2 regions of the Microbulbifer spongiae genome follow, and region 2 is predicted to be linked to the other one. Evidence: predicted binding sites of a transcription regulator. Region 2 holds the regulator's gene; the other holds the start of a gene.
The links. Region 2 encodes sigma-54, which starts transcription at its own class of promoters, with help from an activator protein. Its sites were predicted from a motif close to TGGCACANNNNTTGCNNT; they were not measured.
Positions count from the first base shown of each region.

Region 1: M8T91_RS01570 (RtcB family protein) is a predicted target of sigma-54. The motif match lies at 4,551-4,568, and genes of this name have one in related genera.

Region 1 is NZ_CP098023.1:366,381-375,145, reverse strand. It holds gene M8T91_RS01580 (RNA ligase RtcB family protein) at 1-1,246, opposite strand, end outside; gene rtcA (RNA 3'-terminal phosphate cyclase) at 1,883-2,953, opposite strand; gene M8T91_RS01570 (RtcB family protein) at 3,256-4,491, opposite strand; gene rtcR (RNA repair transcriptional activator RtcR) at 4,714-6,315, shown strand; gene M8T91_RS01560 (cytochrome b) at 6,621-7,271, opposite strand; gene M8T91_RS01555 (MBL fold metallo-hydrolase) at 7,553-8,617, opposite strand.
Region 2 is NZ_CP098023.1:1,174,611-1,183,375, reverse strand. It holds gene M8T91_RS04890 (MlaC/ttg2D family ABC transporter substrate-binding protein) at 1-400, opposite strand, end outside; gene M8T91_RS04885 (KpsF/GutQ family sugar-phosphate isomerase) at 996-1,967, shown strand; gene M8T91_RS04880 (KdsC family phosphatase) at 2,032-2,571, shown strand; gene lptC (LPS export ABC transporter periplasmic protein LptC) at 2,571-3,140, shown strand; gene lptA (lipopolysaccharide transport periplasmic protein LptA) at 3,127-3,672, shown strand; gene lptB (LPS export ABC transporter ATP-binding protein) at 3,769-4,494, shown strand; gene M8T91_RS04860 (RNA polymerase factor sigma-54) at 4,647-6,107, shown strand; gene hpf (ribosome hibernation-promoting factor, HPF/YfiA family) at 6,359-6,649, shown strand; gene ptsN (PTS IIA-like nitrogen regulatory protein PtsN) at 6,653-7,114, shown strand; gene rapZ (RNase adapter RapZ) at 7,254-8,114, shown strand; gene M8T91_RS04840 (HPr family phosphocarrier protein) at 8,140-8,409, shown strand; gene mgtE (magnesium transporter) at 8,517-8,765, shown strand, end outside.

The DNA of each region.
Region 1 (8,765 bases), 810 kb from region 2:
TGATAATCGGCTTAAAGCTTGCAATCACATCCATCATGCCCGCCTGTATCAAATCATCTATAACTGTACTGATGTTCTTGTAGGCTTGAGGCGCTTCCTGATAGAGCAGGTCTCTTTGTTGGCAGATCACCCGACTACCCATCTCGGTCACCTCCAGATCCCTAACCCTGTAGCGACCTTGAAGCCGACCCCTGCATTCACTGCGCTTCCATTTTCGTCCCGCGCCGTGTGCAAGAGAAAAACCACCTGCCGCCAAACTCTGTATGTCCGAAATCCTGGGCCTCACCAGATAGCTCAGACTGCCCCTCGACCCCGGAATCATCACCAGACCCTGATCCGTTGGACTGGCACCTTTACGATGAATCCAATAGCGCTCGGTATCCGTGTGCTTTAACCCCAATGCCTCCAGAGAGGCCCGATCCAATGCCGTTACACTGTTGTGCGAAACATCCAGTAAAGCACTTTTCTTTACCCTTAAACGCTGGCAAAACCTCTCTGCAATCAGGTCCCGGTTGGCCACTGCCCAGCGAATGGCATAATCCTGCTGCTGAAGATATTGAGAGATGACCCTCTGCCCATTTGAGTGAGCCCCATTAACATCTGCCTTACTTATCAGGCTCTGTCCACCATGGACATCAACATAGCGGCGCAGTATTTTCTGCCCAAGGCCACGAGATCCTGAGTGGGCCAAAAACACCACAGCGTGTTTATCCAAACCCAATCCAGATAGAACCACAGGGTCGAATATTTCATTCACCTGCTGAATTTCCGCAAAGTGGTTACCACCGCCGATTGTTCCCAGTTTCAGATTTTCGCTTTTCAACGCGTTATCTTTGGTTACAACACCGGCATCCATCAACCATTTGTCCCTATCTCCTTCCTTCCAGGGATCATCCAGATCCACAAGGCGCTTTTCCCATTTATCCAGCTTGACCTGTCTTTTGCTCACATTCAGCTTCCACAAGCCCATACCACAACCAATATCGCTACCCACCAGGTGCGGGTATATGTGACCATGGGTAATAAACGCAGCGCCTATTGGTTGACCCTTGCCCGGATGCAAGTCGGGCATCCCCACCACACAACGCATACCGGGCAATTCGGCTGTTTTCTTCAGCTGATCCACTGCAGAAGTCTCCAGCCAGTTTTTATCAGAAATTACCAGGCGTATTACAGCCTGTGACGATGCTTGCAGTGTTTTCACCACGGCACTGCCACTAGCTGAGTTTTCTTTAAAAGTATGCATTTTTTCTCAATTTTGAAGAACTATTAACTTTTTCAAAGCAGCAGTGTCCCCGGCCTGAAAACCTGTAGTTTCAAACCTGCAAAAAGCGTAAAGTGCTTACGGACAATAACTGCCCCTGGCAGAGGCGATTGCTCTTTTAGACACATGATGAGCAGGCGCAGGATAGCCAGGATGCCTGTTGGTAACTTCAAAGCCGGGACCGATAAACTGCGCTCAGGCACAGCATCGCAGTTGCACAGAGAGTTTCAGGCAACTATCGATATCAGTGGCTAATTGATGAGGCTATCGGCCTACAACAGATAAATGTTGAAGCACTTATCCCGAAGAGGGAAAGAAACAGATTTATCCGAAGAAGGTTCTGGCAGCGAAGCCCAACAGTGCGTAGATAGTGATTTTTTTAAACATGCTGAGCCCCCCATTACTTGATTTCTTCGCTTGAAGACAGGATAGAATTAACGCTTGAAATAAAAAGCGTATGTTGATAACAAGTACAATGACTATAGTCAGTTTCAAGTGCCATTGCAAGGGCTTATTTGTGGCTGTTCAGGTGGGTTGTTGAAAATCGGCATTTTTTCACAACCCGCCTGAACCAACCCATATCAACAATGCCAACCCATTTTAGAAAAAACACACAGGCTAAGGGTGTTCGCTCAGTATTTCTCTCCGGCAATCGGTCATTGTTCCCAGCCCTCCCTGATTGACAACAATTTCCCAGTCATCCTCTGAATGCTCACTGAGCTCTATCTTTATGCCGCTTATTGCCTTAATCACTTGAATATTCGTCAACAGGTGCTGACTCGGCTTCAAGGTCCTGAAGCAACCACCATTACCTAGCGCCATCGGCAACAAAAGCTGATCGGCCAAATGCTCTCCCACAGGCACTCCCGCTTTCATATATCGCTTCAAGGCACTGATTGCACGCTCTGCCACGCGTTCAGCCCGGATGTTTCGCTCCCCCACGGATTCAAACACTTCTGTAACGTCTCCTGTATTTACCCGCAGTGAAAGCATATTTCCCGGTCCGTCTGAGCTCACGAGTTTTTGATGTAGTGAGGAATTCTCCCAGTAGCACTTTTTCTTAACCCGGTTGAGCTCCCTTTCGATCACATGCGTTGGGATACGGGCCGATAGTGCCACCGCTTCTTTACGCTTCACTTCACCACGCTGCATGAGAGTCAACGCTTGGATTTTTTTTGTTGGCACTATCCTCACGCGCCAGTCACCGCCACCAGCCGGATAAAACCCGTATTTCTTGAGATCAACCGCTACACTGCAACCCATCCGCGCTAATACCGGCAAAAAACACTTCTCTATAAAATCATAGCTTGGTGCCCAAGCATTATGGGTACCACCTTGTAAATACAATGTACTTACCCCATCTGTCAGCAGCAATGGCATCAGCACCGTTTGAAAGACCAGGGTAGTGCTGCCAGCGGAACCGACCGCAAAGCGATATGCTCCCGACTTCACTGCGCCGGGCTCAAAAGTCACCACCGATGAGCCGAGCGCATCACCAGCCACTTTTGCCCCGCTAATCTCTTTTGCCGCACGCAGGCAGGCCAGATGCTGCCGCAGTAACCCGGACCGGCTTCTTCCTGAGCGGATATTTTCTATACGGACCGGTTTTCCCAGGCACATTGCCAGGCTCAGCGCAGTCCTGAAAATTTGTCCGCCCCCTTCACCCTGGGAGCCATCAATTACAATCACAACCCGTTCCCTGCCTATTTTTTGATGGACGTGACGGGATTCGAACCCGCGGATAACAACAACCGGAGCATGACTTCCGGCCAGCGAAAGGCTTGGAAACGCGCGCCAGCTGACACCCGCTTTAAAGCATCGAGCCTGCATCCTCAACCCTACGCCCAGCGCTGATTAGGTTGTCACCAGTTTTACCTGGCCACCTGTATGCCAATCATTTTAAGTGGTGACACTCCCTGCTCATCAGCACGCCCTATAACTTTTGTAACACTTTTTAGCCCTCGCCATCCCCTGGCAATCCAAACCTCCTTTTACCCTTTCACACACACAACCTGCTTTAGGGTGTATACAATCTCAACAAGATCCTTTTGGGCTTCCATCACCTTCTCAATCGGCTTGTAGGCTGACGGAGTCTCATCAATCACACCGGCATCCTTTCGGCATTCCACCCCTGCAGTTGCCTGACGATGGGCTTCCAGAGAAACCAACTTTTTCGCCCTGGTACGTGACATCACTCGCCCCGCTCCATGGCTACAGCTACAAAAACTCTCTGCATTCCCCAGGCCTCGCACAATGAATGAACGCGCACCCATACTGCCCGGAATTATGCCCATTTCCCCAGCACGGGCACGCACGGCGCCCTTTCGAGTCACCAGCACATTTTGTCCGTAGTGATGCTCGCGGGAGATATAGTTATGATGACAGTTCACCGCTTCCATACGCGCCTCAAATGCCAGTCCCAATGTATCCTTCACCGCTGTGATAACCCGGGCCATCATCACCTCACGATTAATACGCGCAAAGTTCTGAGCCCATTCGACCGCTTCGACATACTCATCAAAATGATCAGTGCCCTCCGACAGGTAGGCCAAATCCAGGTCGGGGAGATGGATATGCCAACGCGCCATGTCTTTCTTTGCCATTTCAATAAAATAGGTCCCAATGCGATTACCCACCCCACGGGAGCCGCTGTGCAGCATCAGCCACACGCTATCGTGCTCATCCAGACACATCTCGATAAAATGGTTACCGGTTCCCAGAGTTCCCAGGTGATTGATGTTGTTGGTGTTCTTCAATACACCATGCTTCTCTTTCAACACATCAAACCGGGCTGCCAGGGGAACCCAGGCGGCCATCACATCATCGGGTAAATTCGCCCAGGCTCCTTTATCCCGGCCCCGGCCCTTACCCCGCCGCCCACCGGTACGGCCATGCGGCACAGCCCGCTCTATAGCGCTGCGCACACCCGCCAGGTTTTCCGGCAACATTCCGGCCTTCAGGCTGGTTCGCACCGCCATCATTCCACAGCCAATATCCACACCGACGGCCGCAGGAATTACCGCCCCCAGCGTTGGCACAACACTGCCAATGGTCGCCCCTTTGCCCAGGTGCACATCGGGCATTGCAGCCACCCATTGATGAATAAAGGGCATCCGCGAAATATTCTTCAACTGCTCCTTCGCCTCATCCTCAAAAGGCACACCGACCGTCCAGGATTTGATTGGCACACCGCCTTCCTGCATCACTTCATAAGATTGCTGTGTCACTGCTCTGCTCTCTTCATTCTGTGTTCTTAGTGCACGGTTTTCGTGCTATTACTATAGCTATTGCGAAGAGAGTGCCAACCTGTGCAGGGCCTCGTAAAAAGTTTTTATGTTATTGTTTTTAAATGAAATTTTTACAAAAATAATCATTCTGGAAGCCTGTAGCTCAACTTGGAAACAATCAATATCTATCTTTTATGATAGATATTTATTATATTTGATAGCATGAAAACAGTGGCCATCAGTATTCTCGGCACCACCATGGATCGGCGCGGCAAGGGCGAAAAGCGCTGGGATAAGTGGCGCCCCACTATTTCAATGTGCCAGCACGACGATTTACTTATCGAACGTCTCGAGCTGCTATTTGATAACCACTCACAAAGCCTCGCCAATCAAGTCACCGAGGATATTGCACGGGTCTCACCCGAGACCCAGGTGATGCACCATCGGGTTAATTTCAACGATCCCTGGGACTTCGAAACGGTCTACAGCAACCTGCTTGACTTTGCCCGCGGCTATGACTTTAAGCCCGACAGGGAAAAATACCTCACGCATATCACCACGGGCACACACGTTGCCCAGATATGCCTTTACCTGCTCACTGAGGCGGGTTACCTGCCGGGCCAGCTGCTGCAAACCGCTCCGGCCAGACGGAACAGCAATCAGCCCGGTGAATACCAGATCATCGATCTCGATTTATCCAAGTACGACCAGATCGCCTCGCGCTTCCAAAAAGAGCACCAAGAGGGCACCATTTACCTGAAAGGCGGCATTGAGACCAATAACGCCGCCTTCAACAAGATGATTGCACAGCTGGAACAGGTTTCGATCCGCTCCAGTGCGCCTATCCTGCTCACCGGCCCCACAGGCGCTGGCAAATCCCAACTGGCCCAACGGGTTTATGCACTCAGAAAACAGCGTGGCAAACTCGATGGCCGCCTGGTAGCGGTTAACTGTGCAACCTTGCGGGGTGAAAATGCCATGTCTGCGCTCTTCGGGCATAAGAAAGGCGCATTCACTGGTGCGGCAGCCAACCGGCCAGGTCTCTTGATGGAAGCCAACAATGGCCTACTGTTTCTGGATGAGGTCGGTGAACTGGGCCTGGATGAGCAGGCGATGCTACTGCGGGCGATTGAGGATAAGCGCTTTATGCCCTTTGGATCGGACAGGGAAGTCCGCAGTGACTTCCAGCTGATCGCCGGCACCAACAGGGACCTGAGCCAGCAATCCCGGGCAGGGCTGTTCCGGGAAGACCTGCTGGCCCGGATTGATCTGTGGACCTACCAACTCCCCTCTCTGAAGGAGCGGATAGAGGACCTGGAACCCAATATCGATTTTGAACTGGAGACCTTTTCCGGCAAGTCCGGCTACCTGGTAAAATTCAACAAAGCCGCGCGCGAACAATACCTTGCCTTCTGCCGCTCGCCGGATGCCCTCTGGACAGCCAACTTCCGCGACCTCAACGCCAGCATAACCCGTATGGGCACCCTTGCAGATGGCGGTCGTATTACAGTGGCCGTGGTCGAAGAGGAGATATGCCGGCTGAGACAGAAATGGCAATCTGCACCCGGTACAGAGCTGAACCCCAGCGCCCTGATTGAGCGGTTACTGGGGCACGACAGCACCAAACAAATGGATTACTACGAACAACTGAACCTCGCCAACCTCATCGAGGTCTGCCGAAGTTGCCACTCGATGGCAGAGGCTGGCAGAAAGCTGTTCAATATCAGCCGTGAGCGCAAGAAATCCAGCAACGACTCCCACCGGGTGAAGCAATTGCTGGAGAAACACGGGGTACGGTTTGAGGATATCAAAGCCACTCTGTAGAATCACTGGGTATAATCATTTGCGCGATTCGCCGCTGCGAAAAGTTCACGCCGATCGTTCTGTTACCTTGCGTGGTTATTCGTCACGAATTCACCAGTGGGATCATGCAAGGCTTCAAAGCCCCACCCAGCCCTCAAGCAAAGCTTTTTTACAATTCCCCTAAGCCTATCCAGTAAATGTCAGTGCGCACGCACTGTGACCTATGCAACTGCGGTTCAACTCTCGCAGCCCGCATAGCCTCTGGCCAACCAAAATTTACTTGGCGGTGAGATTTGTACCCGTGAAAACCCTACCTGTAGTACCCGTTAAATTACCTCTCTGTTGTCCAACTGCACTTGAGCCTTACCCGGTGCATCAGCGGTCTGGATACTGCCTTTTGTTGTCATCTTTTGCAGCGTCCTGTCATGCCTGATGAAGTGGTGGTATAACGCCGCTGCGATATGCCCCACGATTAAAATCCACGCCAGCCATGCTCCCAGTAGGTTTTTGTGGATAAAATCTATTGGCTTTTCGAACTCCTCGAAGGAAATACCCATTCCATCCGCAATTAAGAGCTGGTACAAGCTTGTGCTTTCGAATTTAGGGATAGCAAACAGAAAAAAATACTCTGTATTTACAGAAGTACCCACATACCCGGTAATTGGCAACAGTATCATGACGGCATATAAAACATAGTGCCCTGTATGCGCAAGCACATGCTCTAATCTCGTTCCAGGCTCTGGATCCGGTATTTGGCTGCCAATACGCCAGAGAATTCTAAGCGCTACAACGACAGCAATCGTAACCCCCACGGATAAATGCATCTGCAGAGCGACCCAATTTTCCGGGGTCTCTTCCTGCGTAAACCAATGTCGATAATAGACACTGACATAGGATGCGAGAAAAAGTACAGCCGTTACCCAGTGCAACCACTTGGCGATTGCACCATAATTACTGGCAGTGTTTCTAATACTCATCAGGTTCTCCTGAATTCCCCGGTGTTCTGGCCATCAAACGATCCATACATCAACCTATCACGTCGATTTCGTAAATCCCTTTTCGAAATTGAGATTTTTGTGGCACATCCAGTTATGGATCTGCCTGGGCAATTTATTTTTCATGGCATCTTTTTATTACCGCTGCACAAATTAATGACGGCATTTGTTCAGCGATACTGTTTCTCCGACAAATTCCATTCCCCACCAAAAGCCATTAAAAGGCTGCATACAGCACCAGTATCTAATATTCACTGTGCAGGTTATATGCCGGAGGCGACGAGATTGGGCAACTGAAATGGTTGCCCCACCTCAAGCGTAATAAAGGTGTCGGGAGGAAGACCTGCCTCACGTTTGGCCTGCTCAAGAAGTTCAACGGGTTCGTTATGCGCTTCTGCGCTCAGCTGAAAGGTCCCATAATGCATGCCTATCGATAGGTTAGCCTTTAGGTCAATATGTGCTTGAACAGCTTCAAACGGGTCCAGGTGAACAGGCTTGAATAAGTTTCTGGGTGCGTAGGCGCCGATCGGAAGCAAGGCGACATCTACTGGCCCGAAGCGCTCATAGGTACGCAGATAATGATCCGCATAGCCACTATCTCCGCCAAAATAGATTTTCTTACCACCAACCTCCAAAAGAAAGCCGCCCCAAAGGGTAGAGTTTCGGTCCGTCAGTGAACGGCCAGAGAAGTGCTGGACATCAAGGAACCAAAGCTGGAAGTTGTCAGCAACCTGTATATTCTCCCACCAATCCAACTCGCTAATTTTTTCAGAGACCGACAATCGCCGCCCAACCCCAAGTCCCATATAGAGATTTGGGTTGTCCCGTTCAATCAACTTGCTGATAGTATTCAAGTCCAGGTGATCATAATGATCGTGGCTGATCAGAATGACATCAACCCTGGGTAAACTGTCAATAGCAATGCCCGGACTATGTACCCGCTTCGGTCCAATAAAAGAAACCGGGCTGGTACGCTCGGAGAAAACCGGGTCAGTCAGGATATTGAATCCGCCCACTTGAATCAGAAAGGTGGCATGATTTATAAAGGTGATCCGTGCATCACTGCCCAAAACCCGTTCGAGCGGGGCATCATCCGTCTGTGCCTCCACCCAGTCCGGCCACTCGGCACGCTCTGTAGGGGTCTCGGTAGTAAGCCCACTCCATACAATTTCCCAGAAAGATTTGGTTTCTACCGGGTTGGTATTGCTAAATACCCCATCCTTGAAATTTGGGGATCTTTCCCTGATATCCACTTTGCTCGCGGCGCAAGCAGCCAGTAGCGTGCCGAAAAATAAAATAATTAGGTTCCTCATTCTGGCGATTACCATTTCGAAAGGGTTTGCTTGATCCAGCCCGCTTGCACTAGGTAAGAAACGGAGCTGCAAGGCCCCCCAACTGGTTCCAAAGGCAAGAGGCTCCACTGGAGTCAAGGGCGGGATCACTCAAATCAACTGCCAGCGTGTCTGTTTCAGTGTG
Region 2 (8,765 bases):
CCGGATTCACCACTTTCACATCCAGATCACCAAAATTCGCCACTCCGCGGGCAAAGGTTGCTACCAGATCCCGACGGAACGTATTGGTAAAACGCGAGCGTTGGCTCGCTGTAGCCTGTTTGGCGTAGCGCCCCATTACACCGATCGCAATAAAATCAAAATCCACAATCGGTATCAGCACGTTCTCTACGGCGCTGTAATATCTCTGCGGGTCACTATTGGCATATGGCGCATTCGAGCGAATCACACTCAACAATTGTTGGGATACCCCTTCGATCACCACATAGGGATTTTGAGCGGCATTCGCTGCAGAGCTTGCCGCAGATACCAGGAATGCGCAGAGCACACACTTTAGCCACTGTGACAAACCTTGCCGATCAATCCAAAATGATGTGTTCACAAAGAGTCTCCTGTTATCCAATTTTTCCTTGGACGCAAACAGCGTAAATAAGTGCCATATCGATCATGCCGCCCGATGCCTGAGAAGAAGGGCTTTGCCGTTCATCCATTGAATGACAAAGCTGACAGCAGCGGCGGCAGACTATACCATGACCGCGCCTGAAGATGTGGGGGGTGTACTGGAATGTCATTTGATCACCCCTCCCGGTTGTTCGGCGGGTTCCCGCGCCAGTAGCCCGCTAATAATATAGATTAGCACGACAGTAGAAGAGCAGGAGGGGGAGGAAAACCGGCCCGATCGGACAGCGTATTTCAAAGATTGCGCGATGCCGCTGGCAGAGACTGGCAGCACTATCACAAGTTGGCCACTTAATTCTGGCAGTCCAACCAGTCTTCCAGCATCGATTGGATCACCGCTTTATTGAAAAACTACCGCAAATATGCGCTGATGCAGGTGTTTCCAGCGCTTTCACTGGTTCCGGACCAGGGGCGACACGTCCCTGTGTCAAATCGTTCCCGCAGCTTATCCTGGCTGGGGAAGATTACTATTTGTACAAACCTTACGTAGATAGACGTTAGCAAACCAGAGGCATTTGATGACTCAGGATCTGATATTGCAGGCAGGACGACGCACCGTTCGCATGGAGGCAGAGGCTGTCGCCGGACTGGAAAAAAGAATTAATGGCGACTTTCAACAGGCTTGCAGGATGATTTTGCAGTGCTCTGGCCGCACCATCGTGACCGGAATGGGAAAATCCGGGCATATTGGACGCAAGATAGCCGCAACCCTGGCCAGCACTGGTACACCGAGTTTCTTCGTTCACCCGGGCGAGGCCAGTCACGGGGACCTGGGAATGATTACCCGCGACGACCTGGTAGTCGCGATTTCCAACTCGGGCTCCTCGACGGAAGTACTCACCCTGCTGCCATTGCTGAAACGGCTTGGCATCCCAATGATCAGTATGACCGGCAAAGCAGACTCGTCCCTGGCTCAGGCTGCCGAGGTCAATCTGGACATCTCGGTACAAACAGAGGCCTGCCCGCTCAACCTGGCCCCTACTTCCTCTACCACCGTCACCCTCGTGATGGGTGATGCATTGGCAGTGTCCCTGCTTGAGGCCAGGGGATTTACCGCCGAGGATTTCGCTTTTTCGCATCCCGGCGGAGCCCTGGGGCGACGCTTGCTACTCAAAGTTAAAGATGTGATGCACGCCGGGAAAGAATTGCCCCGAGTGCACCCGGAAACCCTGTTGTCCAAAGCTCTTCTGGAAATGACCAGCAAGGGTTTTGGCATGACTACGGTTATCGACCACAGTGGGAAATTACTGGGTGTATTTACCGATGGCGACCTGCGCCGCGTAATCGATCAGAAAGTGGCATTTGACCAGGCGACCATGACGCAAGTGATGAGCCGCAGTCCGAAGACGGTTTCCGCCGAAACCCTGGCCGCGGAAGCGCTGAGAATTATGGAAGATTACAAGATCACCGCTCTTGTCGTGGAAGATGCAACACATATTCCGATCGGCATACTACATATGCACGATATACTGCGCGCCGGCGTCATCTGAAATAAACAATCCTGTACGGAGCGGAAAAGTGCCGCAGCCGTCGCTAACCTACAAGGATACTCCAGTGATCCCAGAAGAACGGTTAAACAGTGCATTGAAGAGCATTCGCTGGTTGGTACTGGATGTAGACGGCGTCCTCACCGACGGCAAACTCTACTTCGACAACGGTGGTAACGAACTCAAAACATTCAGCACTCTGGATGGGCATGGCATAAAAATGCTGCAGAAATCCGGTGTGCATGTGGCCATTATTACCGGCCGGCGCAGCAGTGTGGTCGAGCGCCGCGCACACGAACTCGGCATCAGCAAGTTGATCCAGGGTCGAGAAGATAAATTCCACGCCTTGCAGGAGCTTTTGGCCGATGAGCCCTGTCGGCTTGAGGAGATCGCCTATATCGGCGATGACTATCCCGATCTTCTGGTCATGACGCGCATTGGTTGTCCAATTGCACCGCCCAATGCAGCCCAACCCGTGCGCGAGCATGCTATATGGATCACGGATGCCTGCGGCGGTGAGGGTGCTGTGCGCGAAGTCTGTGATCACATCATGCGGGCTCAGGGGACATTTGATATGGCGCTTGCCCCCTACCTTGGAGAAGGTTGATGCGCCGCACTTGGCTGCCGTTACTACTGGTTATACTGCTGATCAGTGTGGGGCTCTGGTTCTCCGAAAGCCCGCCGGAGCAGTTGCTGAGCATCCGCCCAACGCCCCAACAGCAGGACCGCGCCGCCGAACTGATCATTCGCAACGCCAAAACCCGGCACTTTGATCAAGAGGGTAACCTGGCCTACCGGGTGGATGCCCAGCAGATTACCTACTACCAGTTCAAACGCCGTGACCGGGCCGATCTAACAGAGCCACGCCTGCTCTTCTACGAGGATGACCAGCCTAAATGGCGCGCTGAATCCAGGTGGGGTACCGTCTACAATCGCGGTGAACGGGTAGTCCTGGAAGGAGAAGCGGTGATTGATGAACTACCCGCCACAGGTGGTATCAAATTGGAAACACCCAGCATTACTCTCCTGCCAGACAGGGAGTTCGCCGAAACCGACAAAGTTGTTACTATCACCTCCGGCCCCAACCGTACCACCGGCAAGGGCATGCGCGCCTATCTGAGTGAAGACCGGGTGGAAATCCTATCGGACGTTAAGAGCAGCTATGACACCGACTAACCTATTCCGTCACCTGTGCAAGGTTTCCACCGCTGCAGCCCTGTTATTCTTCACCGCGGGGGTAGATGCATTACCTGAAGACCGCGAACAGCGCGTGAATATCAGATCTGATGCGATGAATGCCGCTCTGAGCAGTAACCTGGTCGTTTACAGCAATAACGTTGTCATTACCCAAGGCTCCCTGAAAATACGCGCGGATCGTGTCGAGGTCTACTTCACAACCGACAAGGAGGTCCGGCGCGTCATCGCTGAGGGAAAACCCGCTCACTTCGAGCAGAAGATCCTCGCAGGGGAAAACCCCGTCAAGGCGCGCGCCCAGCGCATAGAATACTCTGTCAGCTCGGAAGAACTTCTCCTTACCGGCGAGGCCCTAGTGGACCGGGATGGCAATACCCTGGCAGCAGAAAAGATCAACTATGACCTCACCACCGAACAAATGAGTGCCCGGGGACAGACCGGGAAAGGTCGCGTAGAGATGATCTGGAAGCCGGAAAAGAAAGAATCCCCCGACAACGGGAGAGGGGGCCAATAGGTCCCTACCCGAGCCCGTATACAGTACTAATTCACTGTCAAACCTTTACCGGAAGGCACTCTGTGCCCACGGCAGGGAAAGATTTCGGAACACACTATGCCAACGCTCAAAGCGTTACACCTCGCCAAGCAGTACAAGAAAAGAAAAGTCGTTCAGGATGTCTCCGTCAGCGTCACCAGTGGTCAGATAGTTGGCCTTCTGGGCCCCAATGGTGCCGGGAAAACCACCTGCTTTTACATGATCGCCGGCCTGGTCCGGGCCGATACCGGGCGGGTATTAATCGATGATGAAGACATCACCGGCCTTCCCATGCATGGTCGTGCACGCAAAGGGATCGGCTATCTGCCCCAGGAGGCCTCGGTATTCCGTCGCCTGTCGGTGCGCGACAATATTCTCGCCATCCTTGAGACCCGTAAGGACCTGTCCCGCCCTGCACGCCAGCAGCAGGCCAAGGCACTGCTCAGTGAGTTCAATATTACCCATATCGAGCACAGTCTGGGGATGGCCCTCTCCGGGGGAGAACGCCGCCGGGTGGAAATCGCCCGCGCACTCGCCACAAATCCCAGGTTTGTATTGCTGGACGAACCTTTTGCTGGGGTAGACCCGATCTCGGTCAACGATATCAAGGACATTGTCCGCCACCTGCGCAACAGGGGTATTGGTGTCCTGATTACCGACCACAATGTGCGCGAAACCCTCGATATCTGTGAAACCGCCTATATCGTCAGTGAAGGCCATATTATCGCCGCCGGCACTCCGGAAGAAGTGCTCGTGAACCAGCAGGTGCGCGAGGTCTATCTGGGGCACGAATTTACCATCTAGAGGAAAAGCTGCCATTTTTGCGCTCAAATTCCGCACTGGGCAAGATTTATAGGCACGTTTATTGCTTGTGTTATCCCGACAAGCGGGGTAGTCTGCGCCATTATGGGTAACTTTTGGTGAATACCGGCCACCTCGGTTTGTAGCGCCCCACTATGAAGCAGTCTCTTCAGCTTAAGCTCGGCACCCAGTTGACCATGACCCCGCAGTTGCAGCAGGCAATACGCCTGTTGCAACTGTCGACAATGGATTTACAACAGGAGATCCAGGCCGCTCTGGACGGCAACCCCATGCTGGAAGTTGAGACTGACGAGGTTCTCTCTACAGCCAATATCGCAGAGAGCAACGCCCAGCAGGAGCCGACAGCTGGCTCAGAAAGTGCAATCGCCTCCTCCAGTGGTGAGCACGAACTCAGTGAAGACAGCTGGAGCCAGAATATTCCCGACGAGTTGCCGCTGGACTCCCGCTGGGACGAAATCTACGGCAACTACAGCAGTGGGTTCGATGGTGACAAATTAGAGTTTGAGCACAGTGCTCCCGGAGACAGTCTGCAGGATCACCTGCACTGGCAACTCAACCTCACCACACTATCTGCGCATGACAAGTGGATCGGTGAAAACCTGATTGATGCGATCAAGCCCTGCGGACTGCTGGGAACCCCCATTGCTCAGATCACAGCGTCCCTCCATGTTGAAGAGGATGAGGTCCTCGCCGTGCTCAAAGCGATCCAGCAGTTCGAGCCCACTGGCTGTGGCGCGCGGGACCTGCAGGAGTGTCTGCTGTTGCAGTTGCAGCAGCTGCCAGACAGCACACCCTGGCTTAAACAGGCCAAGGACATTATTGAACGCCATCTCGGTCTGCTCGGCAAACGGGACTTCCGCCAACTGAGCCGGCGCACAAACCTGAATGAGGCCCAGTTAGGCGCGGTAATTCGCCTGATCCAGACCCTAAACCCCACCCCCGGGGAGCGCTATGGCAGAGAGGAGACCGCCTACGTCATTCCTGACATCCTCGTTTCCCGCAAAGGGTTGCGCTGGCAGGTGGATCTGAATGGGGAAATCACCCCGAAAATCCGTATTAATAATCACTATGCCGCCTTGGTCAGGCGCGCAGATAACTCCAGAGAAAACAGCTTCCTGCGGGACCACCTCCAGGAGGCGCGCTGGTTTTTGAAAAGCCTGCAGAGCCGCCACGATACCCTGCTCAAGGTGGCGACCTGTATTGTTGAGAAACAGCAGGGATTCCTCGAAGAGGGTCCCGAGGCCATGAGACCGATGGTACTGGCAGATATTGCCCAAGCCATTGGCATGCATGAATCCACTATCTCCAGAGTCACCACCCAGAAGTACATGCTGACTCCCCGGGGCGTTTACGAGCTCAAATATTTTTTCTCCAGCCATGTCAGCACCGATTCCGGCGAGGACGCCTCGTCAACCGCCATTCGCGCAATGATTCGCAAGCTGATTGATACCGAAGCCCCACGCAAGCCCCTTTCGGACAATAAAATCGCCCAGGAACTCGACAGGCAGGGAATCAAGGTAGCACGCCGCACAGTAGCAAAATACCGGGAGTCCATGGGAATCCCCTCTTCCAGTGAGCGCAAACGCTTAGCCTGACCCGCCACTATCCACTCTTACACGGCAATGCTGCCCAGCGCTCGGTTTCATTACCCCCCAGCCGGCACTGGCTGACTACTCGACCCAAGCTTCACATGCAGTCACAAACTGACTGGCGCCCTGAAGGTTCAATCCCCAACCAAAACCCAAACTTTGAGTATATGCTTCCATTCTGGCCCACTTCCTAGTAGGGTTGCGGCCCGAAAGGAAGCCGTTAGCCGGTATGCGGTGCACTCGGTAAGGAGAAATCCATGCAGATCAACATTAGTGGTCACCACGTCGATATCACCCCTCCCATGCGCAGTTACTGCGAAAACAAATTGGAAAAGCTGTCTCGGCATTACGGCAACATTACTAACGCCCAAGTCATCCTATCCGTTGAAAAACTGATCCAGAAAGCCGAAGCCCGGGTACACATCAATGGCCATGACCTCTGTGCAGGCTCTGAGGATAGTGATATGTACGCGGCCATTGATGCGCTCGCGGACAAACTGGACCGCCAACTCAAAAAGCACAAAGAGAAGTTGCAAAGCCACCGCTGAATTATGACACTCGAAGCATTACTTTCCCCCCAACTCAGCTTTTGCCATCTGGCAGGGAGCAGCAAAAAGAAGTTACTGCTCAATATTGCCCAGGCGATCGCCGAGCAATATTCCCAACATGATGCCGATACCATCTTCAATCAGTTGATTGCCCGCGAGCGCCTCGGCTCCACCGGCATCGGGGAGGGTGTTGCCATACCACACTGTCGCCTGCCTGGTTGCAGCCAGCCAATTGGCGTGCTCTGCACCATCAAGCCTGCAGTAGATTTTGACGCTACAGATCGCCAACCTGTGGATTTACTGTTTGCCCTGCTGGTACCTGAAGATGCAGAGCAACAACACCTTGAGACACTTGCACAAATTGCCGCCCTGTTTTCCGATAACCGGATAAGGGATAAGTTAAGGCAGGCGAAAACCAGTGATGAACTCTACGCACTGGCCATAGACAGCGCCGCAGCCGCCTGAACTGAACGCTAAACTTCAGCCCAAGCAACCCATGCCCGGTGGAAACGGCGGTATGTGTGCACCACAAACCGCAAGTAAACAGTGATACATTGTTTCCAGTTTACAACGCCAGTGTGCCGACCTCACAAAGGGACTCTCTATGCGCTTGGTGATCATCAGCGGCCGTTCCGGCTCCGGTAAAAGCTCCGCTCTCCAGTTGCTGGAGGATGTGGGATTTAACTGCATTGATAATCTGCCGACCAGCCTGCTGCCCCAACTGGTCAAATGGGCTGGAGACCAGCCGCCACAGGAAAATACCCGTTTGGGCCTGGGCATTGATGCCCGTAACCTGTGGCAGGATATCAAACAGGCACCTCAGGTGATTGAATCCCTGCGAGCAAATGAAGTGCAATGCGATGTGATCTATCTGGATGCGCGCGAGCCGATACTGGTGCAACGTTTCAGTGAAACCCGCCGCAAACATCCCCTTAGCAATAACTGCACTCATCTGCTCGAAGCCCTCAATCAGGAGAGGGAACTGCTCTCCCCTATCGCAGCCATGGCAGATATGGTGATCGACACAAGCAGCCTGAGCCTGCACGAACTGCGTGAACTGGTTAAAAACCGGGTGGTGGGCAAACACTCCAATGGCATGGCCATTCTATTCCAGTCATTTGGCTTCAAGTACGGTGTACCGGTAGACGCGGACTTGGTATTCGATCTGCGCTGTCTTCCCAATCCCTATTGGGAGCCGGCCCTGAGAAAGAAAACCGGCAGGGACCCCGAGGTGATACAGTTTCTGCGCGCCCACCCAGAAACCGATAAGATGGAGGCCGACATCACCCAGTTCCTGCAGCGATGGCTGCCTTCCTACCAAAAAAGCAATCGAAGCTACACCTGCATCTCCATTGGCTGTACCGGCGGACGCCACCGCTCGGTGTACATGGTGGAACAATTGGCCAAAACCTTCTCACCGCAATTCGACAGCTTGCAGATCCGCCATCGCGAGCAACGGAGATAGCCATTCCATTGCGCGAAAGCCCCCTATGCATAAACAGCAACTCACCATTATCAACAAGCTCGGCTTACACGCTCGCGCAGCCAGCAAACTCGCACAAACTTCAGCGCGCTTTTCCTCCGATATCCAGGTGCATTGCCAAGGCAAATCCGTCAATGCCAAAAGTGTCATGGCGCTGATGCTACTGGCAGCGGGCAAGGGCACCGAGTTGACATTGGAAATTAACGGTCCCGATGAAGACGAAGCACTCAGCGCCATCTGCAACCTGATCTCGGATCGCTTTGGAGAAGCCGAGTAGACTGCAAAGACAGGCACCACTGGCTTGCGCCCCTCGAAGCACATAAAATCGCCGCAGCTTTATCCCGGCGGCTGCCGCCTTTCCAACCACTGCAGTAAGGATTCGTTGTGTCCAGCCCACCCCAAGCCGAAATCAAGTTCCGCGCCCAAAACCAGTTGAGCGCGCTGTTTGCCGCGCTCGATAGCGGCACAGGGCAGGAAGTCCGGCGCATGCTCAAAACTCTGACACCCCAGAGCATCGCACAACTGCTGGAAAGTTCCCCCCCCCGTATCCGCCAGGTTCTGTGGGGCCTTATCGACCGGGATATCGAAGGTGAGGTACTGCAGGAGCTCAGCGACGAGGTGCGCAGCCAGATC